DNA from 2 places in the Fructilactobacillus sanfranciscensis genome. Region 1 is predicted to be linked to the other one. Evidence: riboswitches for the same ligand, from Rfam matches in the RefSeq annotation. Region 1 holds a riboswitch; the other holds the start of a gene.
The links. A riboswitch is a leader RNA that binds a small molecule or an ion and turns the genes downstream of it on or off. The one in region 1 is predicted to bind lysine.
Positions count from the first base shown of each region.

Region 2: it holds a riboswitch for lysine, as region 1 does, so the genes downstream of both, PY770_RS06050 (amino acid permease) here and lysA (diaminopimelate decarboxylase) in region 1, are expected to answer to the same signal.

Region 1 covers NZ_CP118925.1:50,061-65,318, forward strand. Annotated here, with positions in the region: gene PY770_RS00200 (MFS transporter) at 1-921, opposite strand, end outside; gene PY770_RS00205 (DUF536 domain-containing protein) at 1,500-1,820, opposite strand; gene PY770_RS00210 (L,D-transpeptidase) at 2,056-2,673, opposite strand; gene PY770_RS00215 (NADPH-dependent FMN reductase) at 2,756-3,355, opposite strand; gene dapF (diaminopimelate epimerase) at 3,414-4,388, opposite strand; gene PY770_RS00225 (aspartate kinase) at 4,403-5,773, opposite strand; lysine riboswitch at 5,955-6,127, shown strand; gene lysA (diaminopimelate decarboxylase) at 6,232-7,530, shown strand; gene dapD (2,3,4,5-tetrahydropyridine-2,6-dicarboxylate N-acetyltransferase) at 7,543-8,250, shown strand; gene PY770_RS00240 (N-acetyldiaminopimelate deacetylase) at 8,256-9,419, shown strand; gene dapA (4-hydroxy-tetrahydrodipicolinate synthase) at 9,423-10,307, shown strand; gene dapB (4-hydroxy-tetrahydrodipicolinate reductase) at 10,300-11,076, shown strand; gene PY770_RS00255 (aspartate-semialdehyde dehydrogenase) at 11,095-12,174, shown strand; gene PY770_RS00260 (acyltransferase family protein) at 12,317-14,200, shown strand; gene PY770_RS00265 (hypothetical protein) at 14,413-15,060, shown strand; gene PY770_RS00270 (transposase) at 15,090-15,258, shown strand, end outside.
Region 2 covers NZ_CP118925.1:1,151,325-1,166,582, forward strand. Annotated here, with positions in the region: gene PY770_RS06015 (Xaa-Pro dipeptidyl-peptidase) at 1-390, shown strand, start outside; gene phnE (phosphonate ABC transporter, permease protein PhnE) at 434-1,225, opposite strand; gene phnE (phosphonate ABC transporter, permease protein PhnE) at 1,225-2,010, opposite strand; gene phnC (phosphonate ABC transporter ATP-binding protein) at 2,010-2,771, opposite strand; gene PY770_RS06035 (hypothetical protein) at 2,947-3,078, opposite strand; gene serS (serine--tRNA ligase) at 3,305-4,594, opposite strand; gene PY770_RS06045 (deoxynucleoside kinase) at 4,853-5,491, opposite strand; gene PY770_RS06050 (amino acid permease) at 5,573-7,033, opposite strand; lysine riboswitch at 7,132-7,304, opposite strand; gene PY770_RS06055 (cysteine hydrolase family protein) at 7,410-7,967, shown strand; gene PY770_RS06060 (SEC10/PgrA surface exclusion domain-containing protein) at 8,022-10,625, opposite strand; partial or broken gene PY770_RS06065 (APC family permease) at 10,771-11,625, opposite strand; gene PY770_RS06070 (LysR substrate-binding domain-containing protein) at 11,645-12,385, shown strand; gene PY770_RS06075 (phosphatase PAP2 family protein) at 12,439-13,104, opposite strand; gene PY770_RS06080 (sulfite exporter TauE/SafE family protein) at 13,226-14,071, shown strand; gene PY770_RS06085 (DUF1634 domain-containing protein) at 14,071-14,439, shown strand; gene PY770_RS06090 (hypothetical protein) at 14,493-14,861, opposite strand; gene pepT (peptidase T) at 14,983-15,258, shown strand, end outside.

The DNA of each region.
Region 1 (15,258 bases):
TATCCGACTCCCATATTTATCTTGAAGGTAACCAAAAACTGACATTCCTAATGCCATTCCGACGATTGTGAATACCATCCAAAGAGATGATTTAGCAACGTCAACATGCATTCGTTCTTGTGCAATCGTTGGAAGCCAGTTCATTACAGTACCATAACCAGCAATGTGAATTAAGAACATGATCACAATTCTGATTGATAAGAAGGCTTCGGCAGGTGTAGCAAATAATGACCAAACGTCACCTAATTTAACTTTTTTATCTTTTTTATCTTCAATTTTATTATCGTTAAAAGTCTTACTTTCAGGAAGTCTGAAACGGATGTAAGCAGCTAAAATAACTGGAATAATTCCAATAAAGAAGAGGAGATGCCAGTCAGGAAGAACAACGGCAGCTAGTAATGAGGCAATAATTGCTCCAACTTGGCCAGCGACTCCTGCAGTTGCTGAAATTCGTCCCATGTATTTCTTTTGGAAAGCTTCACTAAGCATGGTTAAAGCAATTCCATACTCACCACTAGTTCCTAGTCCAATAATGATTCGGAAAATTAGAAGAAGAGTAAATGAATTAGTGAAACCCATTCCGGCAGTTCCAAATGCATAAATAAAGATTGACCAACTAAGCGTTCTAACTCGACCAAATTTGTCGGCTAAAATACCGAATCCAATTCCACCAACTAATGAACCAACAGCGGTAATGGCTGGAATTAAACCACCTTGTGCTTTTGAAATATGTAATGTTGCAATGATTGATGCTAACGCCAATCCCATAAAAGCAGCGTCCATTCTTTCAAGGATGAAACTCAATCCGGTTGAAAGTGAAACACCTTTTTGGTACTTCGTAAACTTCGAAAAATGCATGAAAACTACCTCCAAATAAAAAAGTGATTTTATAATGGCCTGGTTCAGGTCACACAAAATCACTCTGAATAAAAGTATATTATTATACAATCATCTGGGTAAAGCTTGTGGTTTCTCTGAACCAGTTAAAGCCAATTTCTTTAAAGTTTATAATAACACTCTCAGTAATAATTTCAATCTTTGTTTAGTTTTAATTTTAATTAGCTTAGCAATGGTATTGGTCGATTGGAAAAAATTATCATAAATTAGGTTCGTCGTAGTTGGCGAACTTTTTTATTGCCTTAAATTAATGAAAAATAAAAAAGAGTACCCGTTAAGAGGGTACCCTTAAATTTTTTAGTCGTGGTCAAACGACTAATTCCGTTGTCTCCTATAAGAGGTAAACAACATGGAAATCTCACTAAGGTAATTATAAATGATTAAGTTAAATGATACAATAATTTAGTAACTTAAAACGCCCAGTCAGCGTTTAATGGTTACAACTCCTGTCGAAAGGAGGTACAACGTCATGGAAATCTCACTGATTTGCATAGCTATTAATCGTTGTTGCGATTTGTAGCCAACGAAAGTAGAACAAAAGGCACCCATTTGGGTGTCTTTTGCTTTATTATGCTTTTTGATAATTTACAAAAATTGTATGTTTAGTGCTTATCAAATAATCTACCCCAGAACCCTACCTGTTCTTTATGAACTTGTGTGGGTTCTTTTGTTTTATCAACTTCCCTATTATCAGAATTTAAATATCCACCAAGTTCATTGACCTTTTCTTTTAATTGTCGATTCTCTTGGGTAGTTATCAATGATAGCTGTTGCTGCTGATCTAATGCTTTATTTAGTTCTGCAATTTGTTGATCTTTAACCCTTAATTGTTCAGCTAAAATGTCAAGCATTTGCTTATTGACAACATTGTCGTTTTTATCTTGACGTTTTTGGTAATTTTCTTTGTCAAAGCTTTCCAGCACTTTAAGTCCTTCAGAATTAATCTCAAATCTGTTCCAACTCTAGTGATTTAGATATCTTTGAATCATATATATATATTTAATTATATTTGGACTGTTTGCTTATTTTTAATTCATCAGCAGTTTTTCTACTTTATTGATTGTTAATTAGCATACAAAAAAGGCGTTATCAGAAGTATATTCCGCAAGGAAACATCAGCTGATAACGTCATTATCGAGTTCTTTTTGTTAATCAATATTATTTACTAAATGGTTCAATCACAACTTTGGTTCCCACTTTGTCAGGTTGTGAGAAAGTGTTGTAGAAGTAAACGTTATCAGGCAAACTCATTTGGACACAACCGTGTGAATTAGGGTGACCAAGGCGACCTTGACGACTCATAATTGGTTGGTTATCTTGGTTCATTACGACTGAGTGGAAGAGATAAACTCCGTGATCTTTAAAACTTACGAAGTTTCGTGCGCCTTCAGCAACGTCAGGTTTAGCGTTGTAGAACCACGTTCCGTGTTCTGGTTCAATTGCAAATATTCCAACTGGAGTAGCAGTTTCTTTTGTACGTTTTCCAGTTGAACAAAGGAATTGTTCAACTAATTTGTTATTTTTATAAATATTCACCGTTTGGTGCTTTTGATTAACCACAATTTTTAAATCTTTAGCAGGAACGTTAGTTAAATCAACGTATTTCTTAGCGGTTGGTTTCTTCCAATCGACCACTTTTTTGCCATTCAACTTAGTATAACTAGGATTTAGTAAATTAGTTTTTTGATTAGCAGAAGTCGTCCCTGTTAAAAAGAATAACGAAGCGACGATGCTTAAACAAACAACTAGTAAAGCTAATTTTACTTTTTTCATCATGTAAATCCTTTTTTTTCTTGTTCTATTTGCAACTATTAATAATAGTTTAACACACCAAAAATAACTCTGTGATTTAGCAGAGTTATTTTAGTAATTCAGAATAATGTGAAATATTTTTAATGATTTGTGCAATTCGGTTACGATAATAAACTTGTTCAGATTCTGCCAATTCTGGAATAAAGTTACCGTCTTCAGCAAATACTTTTTGAATGTTAGCAAGTTGTAAATTATGGTTCAAAGTAATCATATTGAGAACTTGGAAAACGGGTAATAAAGCCATCATACCTAATAATCCGCCAACTTTTCCCATTGAGTAGCTAATGACTTGAACTGGTTTGCCGTCCATACCCTTTGCTAAATAATCCAAGGCTGTTTTTAAAGCACCTGGAATGGAGTAGTCATATTCAGGAGCTAAGATTAAAACTCCGTCCGCATCAGAAACATCGTTGACCCATTGCTTGGCATTTTCTGGCAAGTTGTTGGGGTATTCAGGGGTTGCTAATGGAGGTATTGGTTGATTATAAGGTTTCAATTGATAATCTCCAACCTTGATAAAGGTTAATTGAATCCCATTTTCGGCTTCCAATTCAAGCCGATTGTTTTTTAAATAAGTAAATAAGCGATTTCCCATAGAAGGTTCTCGCACGCTACCTAAGATTACGTTAATTTTAGTCATCATCATGCCATCCTTTAATTAATATACTATTAGTATACCACTTTCTTTTAGTAAGTTGTTTAAATTAGTTTAAACTTTTAATCCATTCTTGATAATGGGCTTCTTCATCAGTTGGTTGGTAAGTTCCTGCGGCAAAATGATGGTCAAATAAATCTTTTGCATCAATTGTGAAAGTACCTAGTTCAGTAGCGTTTGCAATTAATTGAAGCTGTAAATCATTCCCCGTTTTTTGGACATGAACCTTAACCATGCCACCAGGATTGTAAACCGTAATAATACGATCAAAATCACCTTCATAATGGTTTAAAGCGTAGGCTAAACTAGTCGAAGTCATTCCAGTTCCACAGGCATTTGTGAATCCCACACCACGTTCAAAAGTGCGCACGAAGAGGGTATCAGGAGCTAGGATGTTAGCAAAGTTAACGTTTACTCCGTCAGTAAAATACGGATTTTCTCCGTTCAAATAAGTTCCCAATCTTTTTAATTTATCGGTTTTTAAAACTGCATCCGACACAAAACTAATTAAATGAGGATTCGGTAATGCAATTGCTGTAAAACTTAAGCGATCATCTAATTGCGGTAACATTTGGTCGTGAATTTCGTCGGTCCCTAGTTTTTCAAAGGGAAAATCGTTGTGGTCAAACCGGACTGGTGAAATTTGGACTCCATAAGCAGGGACTTGGTCCGCTAAATCGGCTTCTTTTTCCACGTCTAAATCGGCATCTTGCGTTTCCACTTTAAACTTGGTTTTGCCAAATTTTTCGGCTAAATAACGGGTGACGGTTCGCAAGCCATTTCCACACATTGACGCTAAACTTCCATCAGCATTAACCACTGTCATTTTCCCTAAACAATCTTGATGGTCAGAATCTTGAACGACTAAAATCCCGTCGATATTGTTTAAATCGGGATTATCACCGGCCTTCATCGATACTGCTAATTTAGAAATTTCTGCAAAAGTTGGTTGTTGTTCAAATTGAGTTAAGTCAAAGAGAAAAAAGGTGTTTTCGGATCCATGGACCTTAAGTAATTTTGTCATAAATGTAGACCTTTCTAATCGATAATTCGATTATTATCAAAGAAGTGTTGATACACTAATTTTACCGCTTGTTCGGCATCAGATTCATTAGTTCCTAACATAATTGCAATTTTGGAAGCCCCTTGGTTAATCATGTGAATTTTAATTTCGTGATCACTAAGTGGACGGATAATATCTTCAATGGTGTGGGGACTTTTTTGCATTCCCTCTCCCACAATCATAATGATGGCATAATCGTTAATCCATTCCAATTGATCAGGATTCAAGACCTCTTGAATTTCAGCACACATTTGTTCGATTAGTTCAGGTGTAAATTGACGTTTATCAAAAATGATAGTTAAATCATCAATCCCGGAAGGCATGTGTTCGTAAGAAATATTGTATTTATATAAAATTTGCAATAATTTTAGGGTAAAACCAGTTTCTTTATTTAACAAGTAACGATGTAAGTAGAGAGCTGCAAATCGTTTTGAACTAGCAACCCCAGTTACTAAACCAGTTGGCTTGAAAGTTCTTTCGGGCACAATCATCGTTCCTGGTAAGTCGGGATGATTAGTATTGCGAACGTTGATAGGAATTTGAGCTTCAATTGCAGGTAAAATTGCTTCATCATGAAAAACAGAGAATCCGGCGTATGATAATTCTCGCATTTCACGATACGTCATGACTTTAATGCTTTTTGGGTTTTGAACCATTCGTGGATCCACCGAATAAATGGCATCTACATCAGTAAAGTTTTCGTAGACATCAGCGTCTAGCCCTTTAGCCACAATCGATCCAGTAATGTCAGAACCACCACGGGAAAAAGTTGCAATTTGACCTGTTTCAGTAAAACCAAAAAAACCAGGAAAAACTAAGTGTTGCTCGGGATTACGAAATTGCGCTAAGTTAGCATAGGTAGCATCTAAAACATGAGCATCTTGCGCATTATCGCTCACTAAAAAGCCCACTTCTTTTGGATCCATAAACTGGGTTGGCATACCAATTTTATTTAATACAGCGGTCAATAGGAAGGCGTTTAGATACTCACCTTGCGCCTTAAATCCGGCCATTAAAAATTCATCATCAGAGTAGGTTTGCAATGGTAAGGATTGAATTGTAGTTGCAATTCTTTCCATGACATTTTCAGGTAACTGAAAGTGGTCAGCAATTGCTTGATAACGTTTAATAATTTCTGTTTGCGTATTTTCAAAAGGTTCGTGATTAAGGAATTGATTTGCATATTTGATTAAGAGATCAGTTACTTTTATGTCGCCTTTAAAACGAGTTCCAGGAGCTGAGACGACAACTGCTTTTCGTTCGGGATCACTTTTAATAATTTTAATAATTTGTTCAAAATGGTCTGCATCAGCTAAGGAGCTACCACCAAATTTTACAACTTTCATTTAATTCACCTCGTAAATTTGTTATTCAGAAATTATCACTATTTTAACAACTCGGCAACCTTTGGGGGAATAAAATACGACAATTATCTTGCTTAGTATATAGAAATAAAGAAATTTACGAATGATTCATTAAATCTGGGAAAAGTATTGACGAAAGTAACTGAATTCGTTATGCTTTAATAAATCAAATAGAGGTCGCAAATAATAAGATTAGTTTGGGGAGTTACCATTAGACGATGAAACAAGCGAAAGGGTTATTTGCCGAAGCACTAAGTTAAATGGAACTTAGCAAGCTGGGACATAGTTGAATAAGCTATGGACTGTCGGAATTATTTCCGGGGAGCTATATATAATCGATTCTGAAAATGTTTTAAAAGAGTCTATTTTTGCGGAGCTTTCGTGAAATAGACTCTTTTTTGTTTTTAAATTCGATTTAATAAAAACTGGAGGATCCATAAATGTTGGATAGCAATGAAGTTCAAGATAATCAATTAATGATTGGTGGCATCCTGGCTACTGATTTAGCAGCTCAATATGGGACAGCCTTACAGGTTTATGACATTAGTAAAGTTAGAAGTCAGATTCATGCATTCCAACGTGTTTTTAGGGAAAATGACATTGACTACGCGGTTAGTTATGCCAGCAAAGCCTTTGCTTGTATTGCCATGTACCAAGTTTTAGCACAGGAAAATGCTCATGCGGATGTCGTTTCTGGTGGTGAACTTTATACTGCTATTAAAGCTGGTTTCCCAATGGATCACATTAGTTTTCACGGAAATAACAAGTCTCGTGAAGAACTTGAAATGGCCGTTGACAATCATGTTGGGGTAATCATTTTAGATAATTTCTATGAAATTCAATTATTGAGTGAAGTTTTAGCTACAAAAAACGAAACGATTGATGTTATGTTACGAGTTTCGCCAGCTGTATCCGCTCATACTCATGAATTTATCCAAACCGGTCAACAAGATAGTAAATTTGGTTTTGATATCTTAACTGGCCAAGCTGATGAAGTTTTACAACAAGTTTTAAAGGAACCTAACATGAACTTAGTGGGAGTCCATTCTCATATTGGTTCGCAAATCTTTGAAACGGATGGTTTTAAGATTGAAACCGAAAAATTAGTTAAGTTAATGCAACACTGGAATGATGATTTTGGCTACATGCCTTCAATCATCAACGTTGGTGGGGGATTCGGAATTAAGTATACAGATGCTGATCATCCCATTCGTCCAGAAGATTTTGTGCAACAAATTTTAACCACTTTACGTCACGAAACGGAAAGTCGCAATTTACCACTTCCTGCTGTGTGGATTGAACCAGGTCGTTCAATTGCTGGGCCAGCAGGAACCACTCTTTACACCGCTGGATCAAGTAAGGATATTCCTGAAATCAGAAAGTACGTTGCTGTTGATGGAGGAATGGGTGATAACATCCGTCCCGCTTTATACGGCGCTTATTACGATGCTGTGGTGGCAAACGATGTCCATGATGACAACGTTGAATTAGTAACCATCGCTGGAAAATACTGTGAATCGGGAGATATTTTGATTAAAGATATCGAACTTCCTGTTTTACATCCTGGTGACGTAATCGCCGTGCTTGCTACTGGTGCTTACGGTTATTCAATGGCTTCCAATTATAATCTCAACCCCCGTCCAGCAGTAGTATTTGTGGAAAATGGTAAATCACAAATTGCAATTGAACGAGAAACTTACGCTGACCTAATTCATTTAGACAAAAAATTAGATATTTAAGAGGAGAAAAACATGACTGAACTAAACGCTCACGAAATTATTCAATACATCTCAAATGCCAAAAAGAAAACTCCCGTTAAAGTTTACTTAAAGGGTGACTTAGCAAAAATTGATTTTCCTGATACCATTAAGACTTTCATCAATGGCAACACTGGAGTGATTTTTGGGGACTGGGCCGCAGTTGAAACCATCTTAACTAATCATGCTGACCAAATCGAAGCTTCTGAAATTGAAAGTGATGGCAGAAACTCAGCTGTTCCATTATTGAACACCAAAAATATTGATGCCCGAATTGAACCAGGTGCTGTAATTCGTGACCAAGTTAAAATTGGGAAAGATGCCGTGATTATGATGGGAGCTTTAATCAACATCGGTGCTGAAATTGGTGAAGCATCAATGATTGATATGGGTGCCGTGCTTGGTGGTCGTGCCTTAGTTGGAAAGCACTGTCATATTGGTGCTGGTGCCGTTTTAGCTGGAGTAATTGAACCAGCTAGTGCCGAACCAGTTCGAATTGACGATGATGTATTAGTTGGTGCAAATGCCGTTGTGATTGAAGGAGTTCATGTTGGTAAAGGGGCAGTCGTTGCTGCTGGTGCGGTCGTTACCAAAGACGTTGAACCTTACACAGTCGTTGCTGGGATGCCTGCTAAAAAAATCAAAGACGTAAACCAACAAACTATTGATAAGACTAAATTAGAAGACGATTTAAGAGGTTAGACAATATGGTAGAGCTTGATCAAGATTTACGTAAAATTTATCAAGACTTACATCAAATTCCCGAATTAGCTTTACACGAATTTGAAACTCATGACTATTTAATGAAACAAATCAAACAATTTACTGCTGATACTGATTTTACTGAAATCAAAGTACCAGAAGAATTATCAACTGCGATTCTAGTGTTATTCCACGGTTCTAGTCCCAAACGCACGATTGGTTATCGAACCGACATTGATGCACTCCCTACTAATGAAGAAACGGGATTAAGTTTTGCATCGCAACATCCTGGGAAGATGCACGCCTGTGGGCACGACATCCATATGACAGTGGCATTAGGCACGTTACGTTATTTTGCCAAACATCAACCACAAGACAACCTCTTGTTTTTCTTCCAACCAGCCGAAGAAAGTGAAAATGGAGGGAAATTAGCCTACGAAGATGGCGTCTTTACTGATCAATGGCGTCCGGATGAATTTTATGGATTACACGATAATCCGCAACTGGATGCTGGCACGATTGGTTGTCGGATGGGGACCTTATTTGCTGGAACCACGGAAGTTGACGTTGATTTCACTGGAGTACAAGGCCATGCTGCATATCCGCAATTCGCTAACGATATGATTGTGGCTGCTAGTCAATTTATTAATCAAGTACAAACGATTGTTTCGCGAAGTGTCGATCCGATTGAAGGAGGCGTCATTACCTTTGGTCAGTTTGAAGCGGGAACAATTCGCAATGTGATTTCGGGTTCTGCTCATTTAAAGGGCACGATTCGGGGCTTAACCCAAACCATGATTGAACACATTGATGAACGGTTACAAGAGGTCACCAATGGAATTGCAACTAGCTACGGATGTAAAGTTGATTTGAAATTAAATCAAGGTGGCTATTTACCCGTTGAAAACAATCCGAAACTAACCGCTGATTTCATCAATTATATGGAAGAAAATTTCGAAGTTACTTATCAAGAAACTGAACCGGCAATGACTGGAGAAGACTTTGGTTATTTATTATCTAAAATTCCGGGAACCATGTTTTGGTTAGGAATTGGTGATCCAGATCATCAACTTCATTCCAGTCAATTAGTGCCAGATACTAAAGCCATTCAACCTGGGATTTCTGCCATTACTGGATTTTTAACTCATCGAATGAACGAAAAGGAGTAATTCATGTTTAATAATGCTGATATTATCACTGCACTTGTCACTCCATTTGATTGCCATGATCAAATTAATTTTACTGCTTTAGCAGAATTAACTGATCGTTTGTTGCAAGAAGGTGGCACTGGTTTCTTAATTGGGGGAACCACTGGAGAAACTCCAACGTTATCTCATGCTGAAAAAATTGAACTTTACCAAAAGTTTGTTGAAATTGTTGCTGGTCGTGCTCCCATCATTGCGGGAACGGGAAATAATAGTACGCAAGGTACAATCGATTTCACCCAAGAAGTGGCTCAAATTTCGGGAATTGATGCTGCTTTAGTAGTCGTTCCTTACTACAACAAACCCAACCAAATTGGGATGAAAGCCCACTTCAAAGCCGTGGCCGATGCTTCTGATTTGCCAATTATTATGTACAATATTCCAGGTAGAACTGGAGTAACGATGGATGTTGATACGATTATCGAATTGAGTCACTATCCTAATATTATCGGAGTAAAACAATGTGGTTCAATGGAAGACTTTGAACGAATTGTGGAAAATACACCGGATGATTTCCTTACATATACTGGTGAAGATCCTCAAGCTTTATTTGCCAAAACAGTGGGTGGACAAGGAGTTATTTCAGTGGCTTCCCACCTTTACATGCCAGATTTGCGCCGGATGTACCAATTAATGAATAATGATATTCAATTAGCTGGACAAATTCAACGTGAATTAACCCCTAAGATGCAAGCATTATTCATGTTCCCATCACCTTCACCTGTAAAATTCTTATTGAATCATGACTGGTTAAACGTTGGTGGGTCTCGTTTACCAATTGTTGATTTAAATGAAAAGCAACAAAATGAATTATTAGTAGCTGTAGGCGAAAAGGAGACGGAAAATGACTAAAGTTTTAGTTTCTGGATTTAGAGGTTCAATGGGAACCCAAGCTTGTAAGATGATTGAAACTGATCCTGAATTAGAATTAGTGGCCGTATACAGTCCTAATTTGAAAACAACGGATGCGGCTGACTACGGTTTGCCAACTGACTGTAAAGTGTTTAACCAATTAGCTGACATTCAAACGGATGCTGATGTCTGGGTTGATTTTTCGACTCCAACTGGCGCCTTTGAAAATGCTAAATTTGCGTTAGATCACAACATGGTACCCGTGATTGGAACGAGTGGAATGACCGAAGCCCAAGTTGCGGAACTAGAAAAGCTTGCCGAACAAACGAATACCAAAGGTTTAATTGTGCCTAACTTTGGTTTATCAGCAGTGCTTTTAATGCAATTTGCTAAACAAGCGGCGAAGTATTTCCCTGATGCCGAAATTATCGAAATGCACCATGCTGATAAAAAGGATGCACCTTCGGGAACTGCGATTAATACTGCTAAAATGATTGTGGCCGGTCGTGAATCTAAAGGAACTGAATATCCTACGGTTGAAACACTTCCGGGAGCACGTGGTGCCGATTATGAAGGCGTTCACATTCATGCCGTTCGGTTACCTGGCTATGTGGCTCATGAAGAAGTACTTTTTGGTGGTCAAGGTGAAGCCTTAACCATTCGCCAAGATTCTTTTGATCGTGCTTCATTTATGCATGGGTTAAACATTGCCATTAAAAACATTCAAAAACTTAATGGATTTGAAATTGGATTAGAAAACGTTTTATAAAAAAGAGGATAACTAACTATGAGAGAGTATAATGTTGCAATTTTAGGTGCTACTGGTGCCGTCGGAACGCGAATGATTGACCAATTGGAAAAATCATCAATTCCCGTTAAAAATGTTAAGTTTTTAGCTTCCAGCCGTTCAGCTGGTAAAGTTCTACAATTCAAAGGACAAGATGTGGTAGTTGAAGAAACCACTCCCGAAGTTTTTGATGATGTCGACATCGTGTTGGCTTCTGCTGGTGGAGCAGCTTCAAAAAAATTCTTACCAGAAGCTGTGAAACGTGGTGCCGTTGCGGTTGATAATACCAGTGCGTTCCGGATGGATCCTGAAGTTCCCTTGGTTGTTCCTGAAGTTAACGAACAAGCAATTTACGATCACAAGGGAATTATTGCCAATCCTAATTGTTCAACCATCCAAATGGTAGTTGCTTTACAACCAATTAAGGAAGTTGCTGGTTTGAAACAAGTAATCGTTTCTACATATCAAGCAGGTTCAGGTGCTGGTCAAATGGCTATTAAAGAACTTGATAATGAAGCACAACAACATCTTGATGGTAAACCAATGACTGCTGAAATTTTCCCAGTCAAAGGGGAAAAGAAACATTATCCTTTAGCTTTTAACCTTCTTCCTCAGATCGATGTTTTCGAAGAAGATGGTTCTACTCATGAAGAATGGAAAATGGTTCATGAAACTAAGAAGATTATGTCAGGTGATATGAACTCTGATGAAATCAAAGTTAACGCAACCTGTGTTCGAGTTCCTGTTGTGATTGGTCATGGAGAATCAGTGTTCTTTGAAGTTGAAGATCCAAGTAAATTAGATACTAAAAAAGTCCAGGAATTAATCAAAAATGGTAAAGGATTAGTCCTTCAAGATGATCCCGCTAACCAAATTTATCCTCAACCAATTGATGCTGAAGGTCATACTGAAACCTTTGTTGGTCGAGTAAGAGAAGATCCTGAAAATCCTGGTAGTTACAACATGTGGGTCGTAGCAGATAACTTGTTAAAAGGTGCCGCTGCTAACACAGTTCAAATTGCCGAAAAATTAGTTGAACATGATTTAGTTCATGTCCCTGATGAATATTATGGAAAATAAGTTTTAATTTGATGTAAATCCTAGTCCAACAGCTGTTTAGACGGCTGTTAGACTGGGATTTTTGTTTTAAAAATTGTAAGTATAAGTATATAATCAAGCTTAGAGAAAAATTAAATTAAATTATGGGAATGTAGTGCAGATTATGGAAAATAACAAAGTTAAACATCGTTTTATTACTGGATTTACCGGTCTTAGAGCGCTTGCAGTAATTGGCGTGATTTTATATCATTTCAATCCACAATTATTCAGTGGGGGTTATTTAGGCGTTCCCATTTTTCTAACATTATCTGGGTACTTAGTTACTGATCATTTAATTGGTGAATATCAGCAAACGAATACTTTTGATTATGGTAATTTTTGGTATAAACGAATTAAAAAGTTGTATCCGACGTTAATTATGATGTTGTTTGCAACGGCTGCCTACATTACCTTTTTCCAAAGAAATCTGTTAGCTAATTTATGGCAAAGCATTGTAACTAATTTAACTTATACATATAACTGGTACGAAATTTTAAATGGGCAATCTTATTTTCAAAATTTTGCTGGATCACAGTCACCTTTTACGCATTTGTGGACGTTGGCAGTTGAAGGGCAATTCTATTTAATTTGGCCCTTGATTGTGATGTTAATTTTGCGATTCTTTAATAAAGGTCGACAAAAGAGTGAAGCACTTAATCAAAAACAAGTTTTATATGTTGCGTTAGGCTTATCACTGTTTTCTATCATTGAAATGGCTTTGTTATATCAACACGGAGTTGATCCTAGTCGGGTTTATTATGGAACTGATACGCGGATGTTTTCAATTTTATTGGGAGCAGCACTTGCTGTGATTTGGCCTAGTAATCGAATTATGCATCATGCCGGTAAAGAACAAAATGTGTTTTTTAACGTTATTGGAGGAATTGGCCTATTTTTAATGGCTATTTTAGTCTTTACAGTTGGGGCTCAATCAACTTTTCTTTATCGTGGTGGGATGGTTCTCTTTTCTTTAGCAACCGTGTTAACTATGTGGGCAGTGGTTGCTAACGCTGGTTTTTGGAACAAAAGATTGACTAATCCCATTTTTAATTGGATTGGTTCACGAAGTTATGAAATTTATGTTTATCAACTACCAGTTTTTGTGTTCTTTGGTGATAAATTTAAGGATATTGCTGATCATCAATTAATTTATGGAATTGTTGAATTATTATTGATTGGAGTTGTCTCAGAATTATCATATCGTTGCATTCAAATTCCGTTTGGACATTATGATTATCGAGCACTATTTCATAAAATTATTGCATACATCAAAAAATTATCTAAACTACAAATTGTGTTATTTGTAATTTTAACGTTTGGAATGTTTGGTATTATTCAATCAACATTGATTAATCCTCATCAAGCCAATCATACTCAATTAGCTAAGCGAATTAAGGAAAATTCACAAAAAGAAAAAGATCATAATAAAAAATTAGCTGAAAGAATCAAAAGTAAGCAAGCCATTAAACGTTCCCAAGCAGATGTTACTGAATTTGAAAAAGAAGGTTTAAGTGCAACGCAGCTCAACGAAGCCGAAAAATTCTCTGGTTGTGCTGTGGGTGATTCTGTAATGTTGTCTGGACGAGATGATTTACAAAAGATTTTTCCAAGACTCTATATTGATGCTGCGGTTTCGCGACAAACGACTGATGGAGTTTCAATTCTTCAAAGTCTATCGAATCAAGGTTTGATGGGTAAAAATATCATTATCGGGTTAGGAACTAATGGTGAAATTAAAGACGATACCATTAAACAGATTATGCAAATTGCTGGGTCAAAACGACATGTCTATTGGATTAATGTGTATGTTCCAACTCAACCTTGGCAAAATACAGATAACGACACCTTAAATAATGCACAAAAGCAATATCATAATTTAACGGTGATTGACTGGAATGATTACATTAAAGATCATCCAGATTGGTTATATAGTGATTCAACTCATCCTAATCAAACAGGGTCAGTTAAATATGCTAGTTTCATTGCTAATGAAATTTTGAAAAAATAATATAATAAATAAAGCTGAATTCATTATGAATTCAGCTTTTTTTTTAAAAATTATGTTCTTATTGTTTACAAACTAAAGGTTTATACATTTTGTTTATAAATCAGTTTTTTTGTTAAGGTTTTAACCGTTATTTAACCTATTTAATTTTAAATAACAATCGTGCTAAACAATTTTCGACTGTTTATTTAGGTACTTTTAAGGAGAATTATTATATGGAAAGCTTTAAGAAAGCAATTAAAAAACGTAATAAAGTTTCATGGGAAACTGGAGAAACTAAGCAACGCTATAAATTAATTAAAAGTAAACGTGGTTGGTTAAGTATTGCAATGGGAATTACTTTTGCATCAATGGGAATTGTTGGTGGTGGACTCCACGTATCAGCCGATACCAATTCACAAGTAGTTAGTGTAGATGTAAAAGCAGCTAATCAGGATAACGCTCCGGTAGCTGGTGACGGTGTTAATTCTAATCAAGTCAATCTTTCAAAATCATCTGCAAAAGATGATACTAAAAATGAAAATGACACAAGTAAAACTACTGAAACAAATCCAGAAACAGCACCTCAAAATGAAGTAAAAGCTCAAGAACAACCAACTTCTGAATTAACTAATGAAGTTCAGGATAATTCTGAACCTGCTAAAACACAGACAACTGATGAAAATAAATCAGAGCAAAGTCAACCTAATTCAACTGATGAAGTTAAAAATGATGATTCAAGTAATCAAATGCCATCAAATAATGATAAAGACTCTAATGATTTAGTCAAATTGTATAGTGGAGTATATGCAGATACAACTTCTAATCAAGCTGGATGTAAGCTGATTCCTGAGACAACTTTTAAGAGAGGGTATAATGAATAAATCGTCTCTCGAAAGGAAGGAATTTTTACATGCCAACTCATTACGACAAAAAATTCAAACAAAACATTATCAACCTATATAAGCAAGGCGAATCAGCTGCCCAACTGGCCAGAAAATATGGCATTGGCTATTCAACAGTTCATAAGTGGATCCAGGGCCAAGCCAAAACTCAATCCGGTAAATCGCCAGACGAAATTA
Region 2 (15,258 bases), 260 kb from region 1:
AGTGCAGCTCTTTTAGATTATGGTGATGCAAAACGGCTCAATGAAAACCCAACCATTTTAGCTCGTCATGGGGTTCCTCTAGGTTATCGTTGGTATTCCGATGACTTACGTGAATTTACTTTGAATAAGAAAGCAACCCCATTTAAACTAATTTCTGAGGTTCATCTTAATCTTCAAAATCGAACTAGTCCTGCAATTAACGAACCAATTGAACCAAATCATTTCTATAACGTCGAGTTAAAGTTCCAACCTACTTTTTATCGGCTTCCTAAAGACCGAAAATTAGCTGTGGTGCTTTACTCAACTGATTACGAAATGACTAATCGGAATAATCAACAAATCTCTTATGGAGTCATTTCAGAAGCAACTTTAGCAATTCCATTCAACTAAAAAAGAATCCACAATCGCGGATTCTTTTTATTTTGCATTTAAATTAGATTAATTTACGACGTAAGTAAGTTGAAAGTGAATCAATTGCTAATACCATTGCTACAATTCCTAATAAAATAATTCCCGTTTTTGACCAATCCCGTGTTTGTAAAGCAAACATCATTGGTGTACCAATTCCTCCGGCACCAACTAAACCAAGAATTGATGCAGAACGAACTGAAATTTCAAAACGATATAAAGTATAAGAAACTAGTTCAGGTAAAATCTGAGGCATCGTGGCAATTCTAAAAATTTGCCACTTTGTTCCACCATCAGCTTCAATTGCGACTTCCGCACTCCGGTCCATTTCTTCAATTGCTTCAGAAAACAATTTACCTAACATTCCAACAGAATGAACACCAATTGCTAAAACTCCAGCAAAAGAACCAGGGCCAACTGCTTTGATGAACATAATTGCCAACACAACTTCAGGAAATGCCCGAATTGCAGTTAACAAAAATTTACCAATGGTTGATCGAGGATGAAACATTGAATTCTTAGTTTGTGCAGCAAAAAACGCAAACGGAACTGATAAAACAGCTGAAATAATTGTTCCTAAGAAAGCAATTGCTAAAGTAATTACTAACTCAGAAACCATATCTTCTCCGCTACCGTTATATACATATGCCCAGTCAGGATGAATTATTCCATTAAAAATCGAAACACTAACTTGCCCGGCAGAACCTTGAATTTTGGTAAGGGGTATTCCTGAAAATGACCACACATACAATGCAATAATCACAACTGCTGCAATAATCCACTTTACACGTTCAAATTTTGATTTTTTTAAATTCATTATTGTAGTCGCTTCCTTAGATAATTACTGATAGTGTCAATTACAAGTACTACAACGAAAATTGAAATAATAATGACTGCCGTTCTTGGATAGTCATATTGATCCAAAGTTTGTTGTAAGTAAAGTCCAATTCCTCCGGCTCCCAAATAACCAAGTACGGTTGATGAACGCACGTTAATTTCAAGCGTATATAAGAAATCACTCATAAATTGACCGGCAACTTGAGGCATTACAGCAATTCGTACCGTTTGAGCCATTGAGGCACCAGTAGCACGGATAGCACGAACCGGTCCCATATCAATTGTTTCAATTACTTCGTAGAATAATTTTGAAACCATCCCGAATGAAAAGAGCGCTAAAGTAATCACACCAGTCATTGGTCCAATCCCAAAGATAGCCACGAATAAAGCGGCTAACAACAGATTTGGTAATGTTCTAATTAAAGAAAGAATAATTCGAATAATTCCTCGACCAATTCTATTCTTTACAATATTACGAGCAGCAAGTATAGAGAATGGAATTGCCAAAGCAGTCCCAAATGTAGTTCCCAAAATTGCCATCTGCACCGTTTGTAACAATGGGTCTTTCATTTTTGCTAGATATGACCAGTCAGGATCTTTCATTTGTCCCAAAATCACACCAAATTGATCGATGTTAGTCATGAAAGTATCGAAGTCAACTCCAGTAACCAATGATGAGAAGTAAATCAAAACTAACATAATTACGGCAATCGAAATTCCAATGATATGGAATCGCTGCACGAAATCTTGTTTAGGGACGTTCATTATTGTTCCACCCCATTTTCGTAAATTTGTTTCAAGTCAGCTTCATTAGCCTCTGTAATTGGCTTGTTATAAACTAATTTACCATCTCGTAATCCGATAATTCGATCAGCATACTGCAATGCTAATTCAACAGAGTGAATGTTAACCAAAACGGTAATGTTTTCGTACTTTTTCAAATGGTAAAGGTCATCCATTACCCCTTTACTAGTTTTAGGATCTAGTGAAGCAACCGGTTCATCAGCAAGAACCAAAGTTGGATCTTGCATTAGAGTTCTTGCAATTGCAACTCGTTGCTTTTGTCCACCAGATAATTCATCGGCACGACGATATAATTTTTTAACCATGTTAACTTTATCAAGTTCTTCCACAGCTTTTTGTTTATCTGCTTTGCTGTAAAGACCTAACATCGTTTTCCAGGTTGGGTAATAACCTGAACGACCAGCTAAAACATTTTTTTGAACAGTAGTTCTTTCAACTAGGTTAAAGTTTTGGAAAATCATTCCAATTTTACGACGCATTTGACGAAGGGCTTTCCCCTTTAATTTACTAATATCAACGCCATCTACCAAAACTTCACCGTCTGTAATATCAATCATTTTGTTAATTGAGTTAAGCATCGTACTTTTACCAGCACCTGATAACCCAACCACAGCCACAAATTCACCACGATTAACTTTAAAATTAATATCTTCTAATCCTTTTACTCCACTTTGATAAGTTTTATTAACGTGTTTAAACTCTAAAACTATTTGGTTTTCCAACGATTTTATCCCCTAACTATTTGTCGATATTTTTTGCTTCTTTTAAATGCTCTCTAATGAATTACCACCAGTTTGCATTACAACTTTTACTGGAATGTGGAGTTGCTTAGTAAGCAACTTTTCCAAAGGTTTCACTTGTGAATCTGCAGATCCGGCATTTGATGCAGGCTTAAATTCAACAACTAATTTTTTTAGGTTGATAGTTGCCAGTATCGGCACTTTTTTTACCACAAGCAGTTAATCCAACTGCCATTACAAGCATTGCTGAGGCTACTGCCACGGTTTTTACAACTTTTCCAAACTTCATATCCATTCTCCTCTGGGTACTTAATTTAGTTATTATTTAAGATTTTACCGTTAAAAATGAACATTATCAAGTCAAAAATGCAAATGTTTTGTAATTTGCAAAAAAAAATATCGATTTTATAAAATAAAAGTACATACAAATAGTTAGGTCGCTAAAACGCGAACATTAAAGCGTAAACATTCACATAATAAAAGAGGTACCTCAATGAGCTACCTCTTTCGTTTAGTTAAAATAAATCTTGTTTAGTAATCTTAGTTTTACCGTGCATGTATGGTTGTAGGACTTCTGGAATATTAACTGTACCATCTTCATTTTGGAAGTTTTCCAAAATTGCAGCCACAGTTCTACCAACTGCAAGCCCAGAACCATTTAAGGTGTGGACATATTGCAACTTACCATTTTCGTCACGATATTGAATGTGAGAACGACGAGCTTGAAAATCAGTGGTGTTAGAACAACTTGAAATTTCACGATAACAGTGTTGTGATGGCATCCAAACTTCAATATCATGAGTCATCGCAGCTGTAAAACTCATATCGCTACTAGTTAAAGTAATTACGTGATAAGGAATTCCCAGCTTCTTTAATGACGATTCAGCTTGAGCAGTAATATTTTCTAGAGCATCCCATGATTGTTCTGGTTTCGTAAATTGAACCATTTCAACCTTATTAAATTGGTGAAGACGAATTAATCCCTTGGTATCACGTCCGGCACTACCAGCTTCAGAACGAAAGGCTGGAGTTAAAGCTGTAAACTTAACGGGAAGTTTTTCAGCAGGAATTACTTCATCACGATAAAAGTTAACCAAAGGTACTTCGGCAGTTGGAATCATCGTTAAATCACTATCTGCAATTTCAAAACCAGCTTTATTTTCTTTAAATTTAGGGAATTGACCAGTTCCAAACATTGAAGCCGAGTTAACCATGTAAGGTGGCAAAATTTCAGTATAACCGGCCTTATCATTTTCATCTAAATAGAAGTTATAAACGGCTCTTTCAAGCATTGATCCAGCACCAATATAGTAGACAAAACGACTTCCAGCAACTTTTGCACTGCGTTTGAAATCTAAAATATCAAGTTTTTCTCCAATTTCCCAATGAGGCTTTGGTTCAAAATCAAACTTACGTGGAGTTCCGACTTTGCGAAGTTCAACTGAACCTTCTTCAGTTAAACTAACAGGAACTTTATCATTAGGGATATTAGGAAGATGGGCTTCCAAGTTATCTTGTTCAGCCTTAGTAGTTTCTAAATCAGCATCAAGTTGTTTGATTTCGGCTCCAACTTCACGCATACGCTTAATTTGTGCATCAGCATTCTCTTTATTGCGTTTAAGTTGTGAAATTTCTTCTGAAACTTCATTTCTTTCAGCTTTAAGTGCTTCACTCTTCACAATTAAATCACGCCGTTTTTGGTCTAATTCCATTAAATGATCAACGCTTGCACCATCAACTCCACGATCAGCCATTTTTTGTTTGAACCATTCAGCATTTTGTCGAATCATTTTCATATCTAGCATAACTTTTTCCTCCTTGTATATAAAAAGACCCTCGTCAATTGGGACGAAGGTCTTTGCTTTTTCGCGGTACCACCCAAGTTCCTATCATGAGATAGGCCCTTAATTATTGATTAGTAACGGAATCGCCGTGCAGGATTAACTGCCCTCTTCGCATACTGGAAATTTCGATGATAACTCTCAGCCCCGTTATCTCTCTGTATATCTACTTATAGGTATGCATTCGTTTTATTTTTCTCAATTATACAATATAAAGCTAAATTATCCCAATACTTTTTTTAATTTTTGGTCAACATCAGCTAAAACCTGTTCACGAGCTGTATCATCATTCATGAAATCATAGCGGTCACCATCAATCATCATCTTAGGTGATAAATCATAATCTGCGTACCACTTAGTGTAACGTTGATTTAATTCTCGATAATAATCGTAAAGGCTATCATCATTTTCAATTTGTTCAAAAGAACGGCCCCGCCGTTTAATTCTTTGCAACATGGTTTCAAAGGACACCTTGATGTAAATTAATAAATCAGGATTCTTTTGAAAATCACTTCCAGGAATTGGTTCCATCATATTCTGTAGCAAAGAATCATAAATATCAACTTCTGTTTCAGTTGAACGACCTAAATCGGCATTTAAATGGAAAAGTAATGAATCTTCAAAAATGGAACGATCCATAACACTATATTTATCGATGTTAGCTTCTTTAATGCTATCTAAACGTTTATTTAGAAAATAAATTTGTAATAAAAAGGCATATTTTTTAGGATCCTTATAAAACAATGGCAAAATTTCATTATCGTCCACTGACTCATAAAAAGCAGGAGCATTTAGATGTCCTGCTAATAAGGTGGTTAAAGATGTTTTTCCTGCTCCAATAGTTCCTGATAAAACAATCATTTGATTATCTCCCCTAATAAAAAATGGTCCAACTAGCAAAACTAATTGTACCATTTTTATGATTATTTTAATTTGAATAATTTATTTTTCTTCTGATTCGCCATCGATTTTAGCTGGGCTAACATCGATTTTATCAAGCGGAATAATATGAGTTTTCTTAACAATTTTGCACCCAACGTAAAGGATTACTACTAATGGCACACTGATATAAGTAACCGCAATTTGGAACCAGTCACCGTTCGCAAAAGCACCTACATCTTGGCCACAAATTACAATGATACAAAGAATTAAACAAAGAATTGGTCCAAGTGGGAACCAAGTTGCGTGATATTTCAATTCGCTAACCTTGTGTCCTTGTAAAACAAATGCTTTTCTAAACCGATAATGAGATAAAGCAATCCCAAACCAAGCAATAAATCCAGTTAATCCTGAAGCAGCAACTAACCAAAGATAAATTTGCGGACCAACAAAACTAGTTAAGAAGGTTAATAAGGCAATTAAAGTAGTTGCAAGTAAAGAAAGAACGGGAATCCCGCTTTTACTTAGCTTACCAAAAACTTTTGGTGCATATCCTTCGTCAGCCATTGCATAAAGCATTCTAGTTGAGGCATACATTCCTGAGTTAGCAGATGAAATAACTGATGTTAAAATAACAGCATTCATCACACTAGCTGCAGCAGCTAAACCAGCTCGTTTGAAGACAATGGTAAAGGGACTAATTGCGATATCAGTTGCTGATGAACCTAGCAAATCATGACTGGTATAAGGAATTACGGCTGCAATTACGAAAATAGCAAGGACGTAGAACAAGATAATCCGCCAAAAAACTTCATGAATAGCTTTAGGTACACTATGATGTGGGTCATCAGCTTCACCAGCTGTAATCCCAACCAACTCAGTCCCTTGGAAAGAGAACCCTGCAACCACGAAGACACTTAGAATTCCAGGAATTCCGTTCACAAATGGAGCTGCTTTATAAGTAAAGTTACTTAATCCAGTAGCATGACCACCCATGATTCCAAAGATGGTTAAAACTCCAACAGCTAGGAAAGCAAAAATCGTAACTACTTTAATTAATGACATCCAGAATTCAGTTTCCCCAAACGCTGAAACAGCCAAAATATTAATGCAGAAAATGATTACTAAAGCAATTGCACTCCAAATCCAGGCATGAACATGGGGTAACCAGAAAGCCATTACTAATGAAACAGTTGAGATATCAACCGCCACAGTGATTGCCCAGTTAAACCAGTAATTCCACCCCATCGCAAATCCTAACGCAGGATCAACGTACTTAGTAGAATATGTAGAAAATGATCCAGAAATTGGTAAGTTAGTAGCCATTTCTCCTAAACTGGTCATCAAGAAGTAAACCATGATTCCCATCAAAATGTAAGCTACTAATGCTCCACCAGGTCCTGCATTGTGAATTGCTGCCCCACTGGCAACAAATAATCCAGTTCCAATACAACCACCCAAGGCAATCATTGAAACATGTCGTGACTTTAAGCCACGCTTAACTTTTGCTTGCTTTTCAGCCATTACTAAACTCCTCCTATAGACAAGAAAGTGCATCAAACTAATAGAAAAGACTCTTCTGAAAATTAATCCAGAAGAGCCTAATTAAACAATCGTTCATTAGTCTGCAAAGCGCTCCGCATTTCTCAATGCGACAGTGCTTGATTTATTAAATCAAGCCCCAATCAAATGGTTACCACTCATTTAATTTCGGCGACGATTCCTTTCGTTCTGTTTCACTGACCTGGTTAGTCTTCACAGAACTACTGATAATAGTCGCTCCTCTTCTTAGATATTTTATTTGTGTATCCACAGTATAAGATTTTATTAAACTAAATGCAACCTTATTTAAAAGAGCGTATGATCAACCTAACTAGATGACTAGTCAAGGGGGATTATGATGTCTGATAAAGAAGCACTTTTAATTATTGATTATACTAATGATTTTGTTGCAGACGATGGGGCCCTAACTCTTGGTAAACCAGCTCAAGCATGTGAACCTAAAATTTTGGAGTTAGCCAACCAGTTTTATGCGGCAGATCAATTCGTGATTTTACCGACAGATGTCCATCGCAAGGGCGACCAATATCATCCTGAAACCAAATTGTTTCCCTCACACAATCAACGTAACACTTGGGGACGTGAATTGTTTGGTGAATTAAAACCTTGGTATCAAGAACATCAGAAAAACGAAAACGTCTGGTTAATGGACAAAACGCGTTACAGTTCGTTTGTCGGCATTGATTTAGATTTACGGCTCCGTGAACGAAATGTTAAAACACTTCATTTAGTGGGAGTATCCAGTGATATTTGTGTTTTGCATACTGCCATTAGTGCTTATAACTTAGGCTATCATGTGATTATCCACGAAAATGCCGTAGCTAGTTTTACAGATGCTAATCAAGCTTTCGCTTTAAATCATATGAAAACAGCCTTTGGTGCTGAAATTGTTAAATAAGTAAAAAAGTTCTCCACAAAAGGAGAACTTTTTTATTTTTGTCGTTGTTACAATTTAGTTGCGTTTTTTGTTTAATTTACCTAAGCCCAAAATTGAAACAAGTGATAATAATAACATTCCGATAAGAACCATGAATGAGTTACTTGCAGAAGTTCCAGTTTGTGGAAGTGTTTCTGCTACAGATGCACTTTTTGCTTTGTCAGTTGAAGTGCTTGTTAGAGGACTACCAGTTGTAACAGTTCCGTTATGACCAATTGTTTGATCTGAAGTAACCTCACCGTTGTGACCCATATTAGAATTTGGTAATTGAGTTGCTTGTTTGTCTTTTTCAGCTTGAGCTGCTTTTTCGGCATCATCGACAGCTTGTTTAGCTAAGGCGTTTTTTAGAACTTGGTTAGCCTGGTCAAGGTTTGCTTGAGCAGTTTCAAGTGTTTCGTGAGCGGTTGCTTGGCTAGCTTGTAAGTCTTTAAGTGCTTGTTCTGCTTTAACTTGGGCGTCTTTAGCAGTTTGTAAGTTCTTATCAGCATTTTGATATTGTGATAAGACAGCTTGATATGCGGCTAATTTATCGGCTTGAGCTTTAGCATCAGCTTGAGCGCTTTGGTTATTCGCTTTGACTGTTGCTAAGGCTTTATTTGCTTGGTCGGCAACAGTTTGAGCAGCAATGACAGCTGATTTTGCGTCGTTTAAGTCAGATACAAGTTTTGGTGCTTGAGCTTGTAATTGAGCAAGTTTATTTTGAGCGTTTTGAATATCTGTTTCTAATGAAGCAACTTTGCTATTGTTTAAGTTAATATCGTTTGCTAATGAATCGTTTTCGTTTTGTAAATCATTGATTTGTTGTTGCACATTAGCAAGGTTTAAACTATCAAGTTTAGCTTGCTTAGTTGCAACATCCTGGTTGGCTGAGTTAAGTGCTGATTGAGTAGTATTTACTAATTGAGCGCTTTGTGCTTCTTTAGCTTGATCAGCAGCGAGTTGCTTAGCTAATTCAGGGTTATTACCGAAAACAGGAGTATGTGAACCGACACTTGACCACTTTGCTGGATCAACTACGTTTGAGGTGTGACCCATGTATCCAGTCTTAGTATCCCGGTTATAATCACTCTTAATGTTAGATAAATCAGCCCCAAGTAAGTGAATTTGCCCCATATGATCAATACTTATCGCTGCATCAGTAAAACCGTATTTCCAATCACTAACTCCCAATAATGAAATGGTATGTCCATAATGTGCTGATGCATCTTTAAATAACATTGAAACTACAGTATCATAAATTGCTTCTTTGTATCCAGCTAAAGTACCTGGGTTTGAAACCATACCTAAGTAACCAGCACTTAGATCTTCATAAATGTTTCCTTGACTGTCTGTAAGTCCAACGGTCTTTGCGGCTGCGGTAATTGCTGAAACATCATGTCCAGCTCCAGCCTTGTTTCCCATGATATCCCAGCTGTCTTTATCGTAGTTAGCAGCAACTTCGTCCGCAAACTTGTCCATCGATTGCCCACCAACTACTACTTGATGCATTCCATCTTGTTGACGAATTTGATTGATTAGATTTCCATAAAAATCATCAATTTCTAATTTTTGTTCAGACGTCAAGTTATTAACATCAATATTGATTAAGTCTTTTGGATTTAATACAAATCCATTTTCATTTAATGCACTACCTTGGCTATCCCATTGTTTGAGTTTTTTAGTTCTTTCGTCCCATCCTTGTTGCGTAGTTGGTTTAGCTTCGTTCCAAACAGAAGTATCTGGCAATTTAATGGTACTTTGAGCGGAATCATTATTCATGGCGTTTTGATCAGCTTGAACGGCTGACTTGTCAGCATTGTTTTGATTTAGTGCGTTATTATAATCGGTTTGTGCTTTAGCTTGAGTTTGCTTAGAAGAATTCAATTCATCAGTTGCTTTACCGATTTGGGCTTGATCATTTTTAGCCGTGTTAGTTAAGTCATCAATTTTTTGTGCATTATCAGCTTGTTTAGCTTTGTCCGCAACAACTTGACTTTTGGCGGTGCTAATTTGATTTTGGTCATCACTGATTGTAGTATTGGCCTTGTTTTGGTCAGCCTGGTTATTGTCAACTGCTGCCTGGGCTGATTTTTCAGTTTGAGTTACTTGTGCCAAGTTAGCATCGGCAGTATCTGCAGTTGCTTGTGCTGCTTTTTCAGCAGTTTGCGTGTTATCTGCCTTAGCTTGAGCTTCATTGGCAACGGGTGTTTGGTTATCAACATCAGTTTGTGCTTGTGCAATGTGAGTTGGTGCTTCATCAGCAACCTTTTGGGCTGAATCTACAGCTTGAGTTTTGGCTGTGACATCAGCTTGTGCAGTTTGAACTGCTTGATTCGCTTGGTCTGATTTTGTTTGAGCGTCATCTTTTGCAGATTGTGCTTTTATTTGATCTGCTTGCGCTTCAGGTACAGCAACGGCATTATTAGTCACTTGGGTTTGTGACTGAGTTACTACATCAGCTGAGACAGGATTAACTAAGCCGACATTAGCTACTAAAAATGATGAAAAGGCAATTCCAGCAACTGTTACTCCCCAAATTTTCGTGCTATTCATCCAGCCCTTTTTCGTTTTGAATAAACGTTTGGCTGATTTTTCTTCGGTGGTGAGATTCCGCATGTTGCGCTTTGATTTGTATGGCATGTGCATCACTCCTATATGATTTTTAATATGTAATTAGTTTTTATGCAAATTACACCGCATCTTTTTTATAAATATTACAGTAAAATAAAGTTTATATCAAACAAATAGAAAATAACTCACCCTATAGATTAGGATGAGTTATTTTTTATTTTTGTCGTTGTTGTAATTTAGAATGACGAATTCCATAGACAAAGTAAGTTACCAAACCAATTACCAACCAGATTCCAACTGAAACTTTAGTCATATCTGGCAACATGATAATGAAGTAAATACTCATTAAAGCAGCCGCAATCGGAAGATATGGATACCATGGCATTTTAAAACCATCGTTTTTGATATCTTTTCGGCGACGCAATGGAATGACCCCAAACGAGATGCAAGCAAAGGCTAACAATGTCCCGGCATTAATCAAGGAAGCTAGTTGTTCTAGTGGCACCAAGACGGCAAAGATTGCTTGGATAATCGTGGCCACCACAATCGCATTGCGTGGTACTTTATATTTATCGTTAATTTTACCCATTTTTTCTGACAACAAACCGTCACGTCCCAAGGCATAAACCAAACGTGATCCACCGAAGAACATGGTAACCATTGCAGTAAAAATACCAAACAACGCCCCAATGGTAATTAGTTTATTCCATGAGTCAAGTCCAATCGTATGCAAAGCATATGCTGCTGGATCATCAACGTTCAAGTCCGTGTAATGAACCATTCCAACCAATACCAGTGAGAACGCAACATAAAGAATTACGGCAATAATCACAGTTCCTAAAATTCCCCGTACCACATTTTTCTTTGGATCAATGGTTTCCGCTGAATTAGCTGCCAAAGCATCGAACCCGATAAAAGCAAAGAAAACGGTGGCTGTAGCAGTTGAGATTCCACCCATACCAAACGGACTTCCATGAAATTGTTTGGGATAAAATGGCACATAATTACTTGTTTTAATGTAGAAAGCCCCTAAAATTACGAAAACTACAATAATAGCTAGCCTAGAAACAGAATTTAACGTTAAAATTTTGAAACGCTCGCGAACTGGAGCTTCGTTAACTCCTGCTGGTCAAAAATTATATCCTCATTTTCAAAATATTTTACGCCAATATACCGATACTAAAGTAATTGCCGATCAAATTAATGGTCTAGAAACCGGCATTGTTAAAATTGGGGCGATCAATAGTTTGTCACGTTATTGGTTACCTGGTTTGATTCGCGGTTTTGAAAGATTGCACCCAAACATTCACTTCACCTTATATCAAGGAGACTATGACGAGATTCGTGAAGACATCCGCTCTGGAAAAGTGGATCTTGGTTTCTTAAAACCCCCATATACAAATGGTTTCAAAACAAGTCCTTTGAAAATTGAGCAATTACTTGCCATTGTTCCTGCTAATCACCCACTTGCAAAAGCAAATAATGTTAGTATGACTGAAATTTATAAAACATTTGATAACATCATTTTGATCCCCGCGGGCTCTCATAGTAGTGTTTTGGAAGCTTTTAATTGTTTAGACATTTACCCCGCGATTAGAGATAAAATTCAAGATGATTATACTGTCATGGCCATGGTGGAAGCTGGATTAGGAGTCAGTTTTGTTTCAGAATTGATGTTAACCAACTGCCCCTTTGCCATCAAAGGAATCCCAACAACTCCAGCCTTAAACCATTCAATTAGCCTTGCCTATCAAGATCCAGCTAATTTATCAATTGCTAGCAAACGTTTTTTAGAATATGTAGAGTCGCAAAAAGCAGATTTATCGTAAGCAAAAAGGTTTGAAATCAATTGATTTCAAACCTTTTTCTAATCCAAACTATTCTAATCCAAACTATTATGGAATAATTTAAACTCTTTAAGTTTTGGGGCAACCCAAAGATAAAGATATTCAGCAATTTGGAGCCAAGTATAAGCAAAGAATGCTCCTCCAATTACATCTGTAGGAAAATGAGCATTTAAGTAAACACGAGAAACCATTACTAAGAAAAGCCATAATCCAAGAAGGGTTTTAATCATCCATGCATTCGTACTATTCTTAAGTACTGGAACTAATACAATCCAAATTACACTAACTACTAAGAAAGTTCCTAAAACGTGGCCACTTGGAAAACTATAACCATCATCTGCGGCTAAATGTAAGCTTGGACGAGGACGTGCAACAATGTGTTTCACAATGGTTCCAAAAGCATCTCCACCAAACAGTAAACATAAAGCCCAGAATGCAGGAATTTTATATCGACATCCCCATAAAAAGAATGCCAACAGAATTATCCACACAATATCCATTTTGGGACTAGCCAAAAAACTAATTATCGTAAATAATTTATCTTCAAAACCTGATTGGCCGTGTTGAACCCCACCAATCATGACTGTATCTAAAAAGTCGATAAAGCCAAATTTCATTTTAACGGAAATGGCTAACAAAACCGTAATAATCAATGAAACGGTTAACTTATAGGGACGACTAGGGTCCTTTTTAATAATCATACTTATGCCTCCAATATTATACTGTTAGTATACCATATTGTTTTTTAAAACTTTTTCCCTAAGCAAAAACCTAAGCTTTGGCGTAAAATTAAAGTAAACTACAAAAAAGCGAGGACTTGCTATGCTTAATAGTATTATGATTATGCTAATCGTTGGAATTGCTGTCGGGGTATTGGGTTCAATTCTTGGAATTGGAGGGGGAATGATAATCACGCCTGTGTTAACGCTTGGATTTGGCTTAGATATTAAATATGCCATTGGAGCCAGTATCATTGCCGTCATTGCTACCAGTTCGGGAGCCACGATTGCCTATTTAAAAGATAACGTTTTAAACCTACGAGTTGCCATGTTTTTAGAAATTGCCACGTCAATTGGAGCCATCATGGGAGCATTATTAACTGGTGTAATTCGTCCCGTTTTTCTCTACTTGTTGTTTGGTCTCCTACTCTTCTTTTCTGGTGCCAATATGGTCCGAAAGCTTTGGGGTAAACAAGTCCCAACCAACGCTGATAGTGATGATTCAATTGCCAAAAAATTAAAATTAAACGGTTCTTACTATGATAAAAATTTACATAAGCAAGTCGACTACAAAGTAACTAACGTCCCCTCTGGAATTACAATCATGTTTGGAGCAGGAATTGCCAGTGGGTTACTTGGGATTGGTTCCGGAGCTTTTAAAGTGATTGCGATGGATACCTTCATGAAGATGCCGCTTAAACCTTCTAGCTCTACCAGTAATTTAATGATGGGAGTGACCGCGGCGGCGAGTGCCACCATTTATTTCTTTAACGGTTCGATTCTACCGCAAATTGCCGTTCCGATGGCCTTAGGCATTATTGTCGGAGCAGCCGTCGGTTCACGGGTTATGCAAATCATGCCCGTTCGGATGTTACGGATGATTTTCATTCCCATCTTGCTTTATTTAGGACTACAAATGATTTTGAAAGGATTTGGGGTGACCATCTAATGCCAAACGCCAATAAAAACGAAATTAAACGAGTTGAAATCACGATTGGAAATATTCTACGATGGGGTGTACTGATTTCTGCAGCTATTATGATTGCTGGATTGTTACTCTTTATTTTAAAAGGTGGACTCGGATATCCTAAGGGTTATTATGCTAAATCATTTCGCCAAATTTGGGAAGGATTAATTCAACTCAAACCATACTCAGTCATGATGCTTGGAATTTTTGCTTTAATTTTAACCCCCGTATTACGAGTCGTCGTTTCAATTTATTCCTTTTATAAAGAAAAAGATTTTACTTACGTTTATATCACTACGTTTGTCCTTTTAATTTTCAGTTTTCTTTTAGGAATTATTTTTCATTTATAAAAACCAAAAAATCAGTCGGCCACAATGGCTGACTGATTTTTAATTTTATCGCTTTATTTTTTAGTAATGGCGGCGTCAACATAGCCTAATAAGAAGAGAAATTTAGCGTCATCTAAGTCAGGTGAAACAGTTACAGCCCCAATTGTTATTTTGGTCTTAGTTTCGTCTTTATCATCTTTTTTTGCATCTAATTCGATATCCAAATTAACTTTGGCAGGTAAGGCACCAAGTTGAACGTTATCAGCTTTAGCAACAATCACAGAAAACTCTTTATCCCCAATGTTATCCATAATCTTCTTTACTTGTTGAGTGATAAATTGTTTCCAAAAGTTAACAAATTCTTCCCGACCGTCATCCGTTTCAACATTAAATGGTCCAGTAACGGCCATTTGTCCGTCAGTAATTTCAATATTAAGTTTCATGATCATTCTCCTTTATTCATTTATCTATATTATAAGCTAAACTAACTTTCCGTACTAAAAGAATGCCTAATTAGTCAAAATAGATTATGATATAAAATAAACTATTTAAGGAGTAAGAATTATGGGTGAAGATTTATTAGAGCGTTTTTTACGCTATGTCAAAGTTAACACCCGTTCCAATCCTGCTTCAAAGACCGTTCCTTCTAATCCAAAAGAAGTCGCCTTTTTAAAAGATTTAAGTCAAGAATTAAAATCGATGGGTATGCATAATGTCCGGACTGGCAAAGATGGTTACGTATTTGCTGATTTACCAGCTAATGATGACCAAACACGTGCTAAAGTTGGTTTCATTGCCCACGTTGATACCGCTGAATTCAATTCTGAAAACATTCAACCC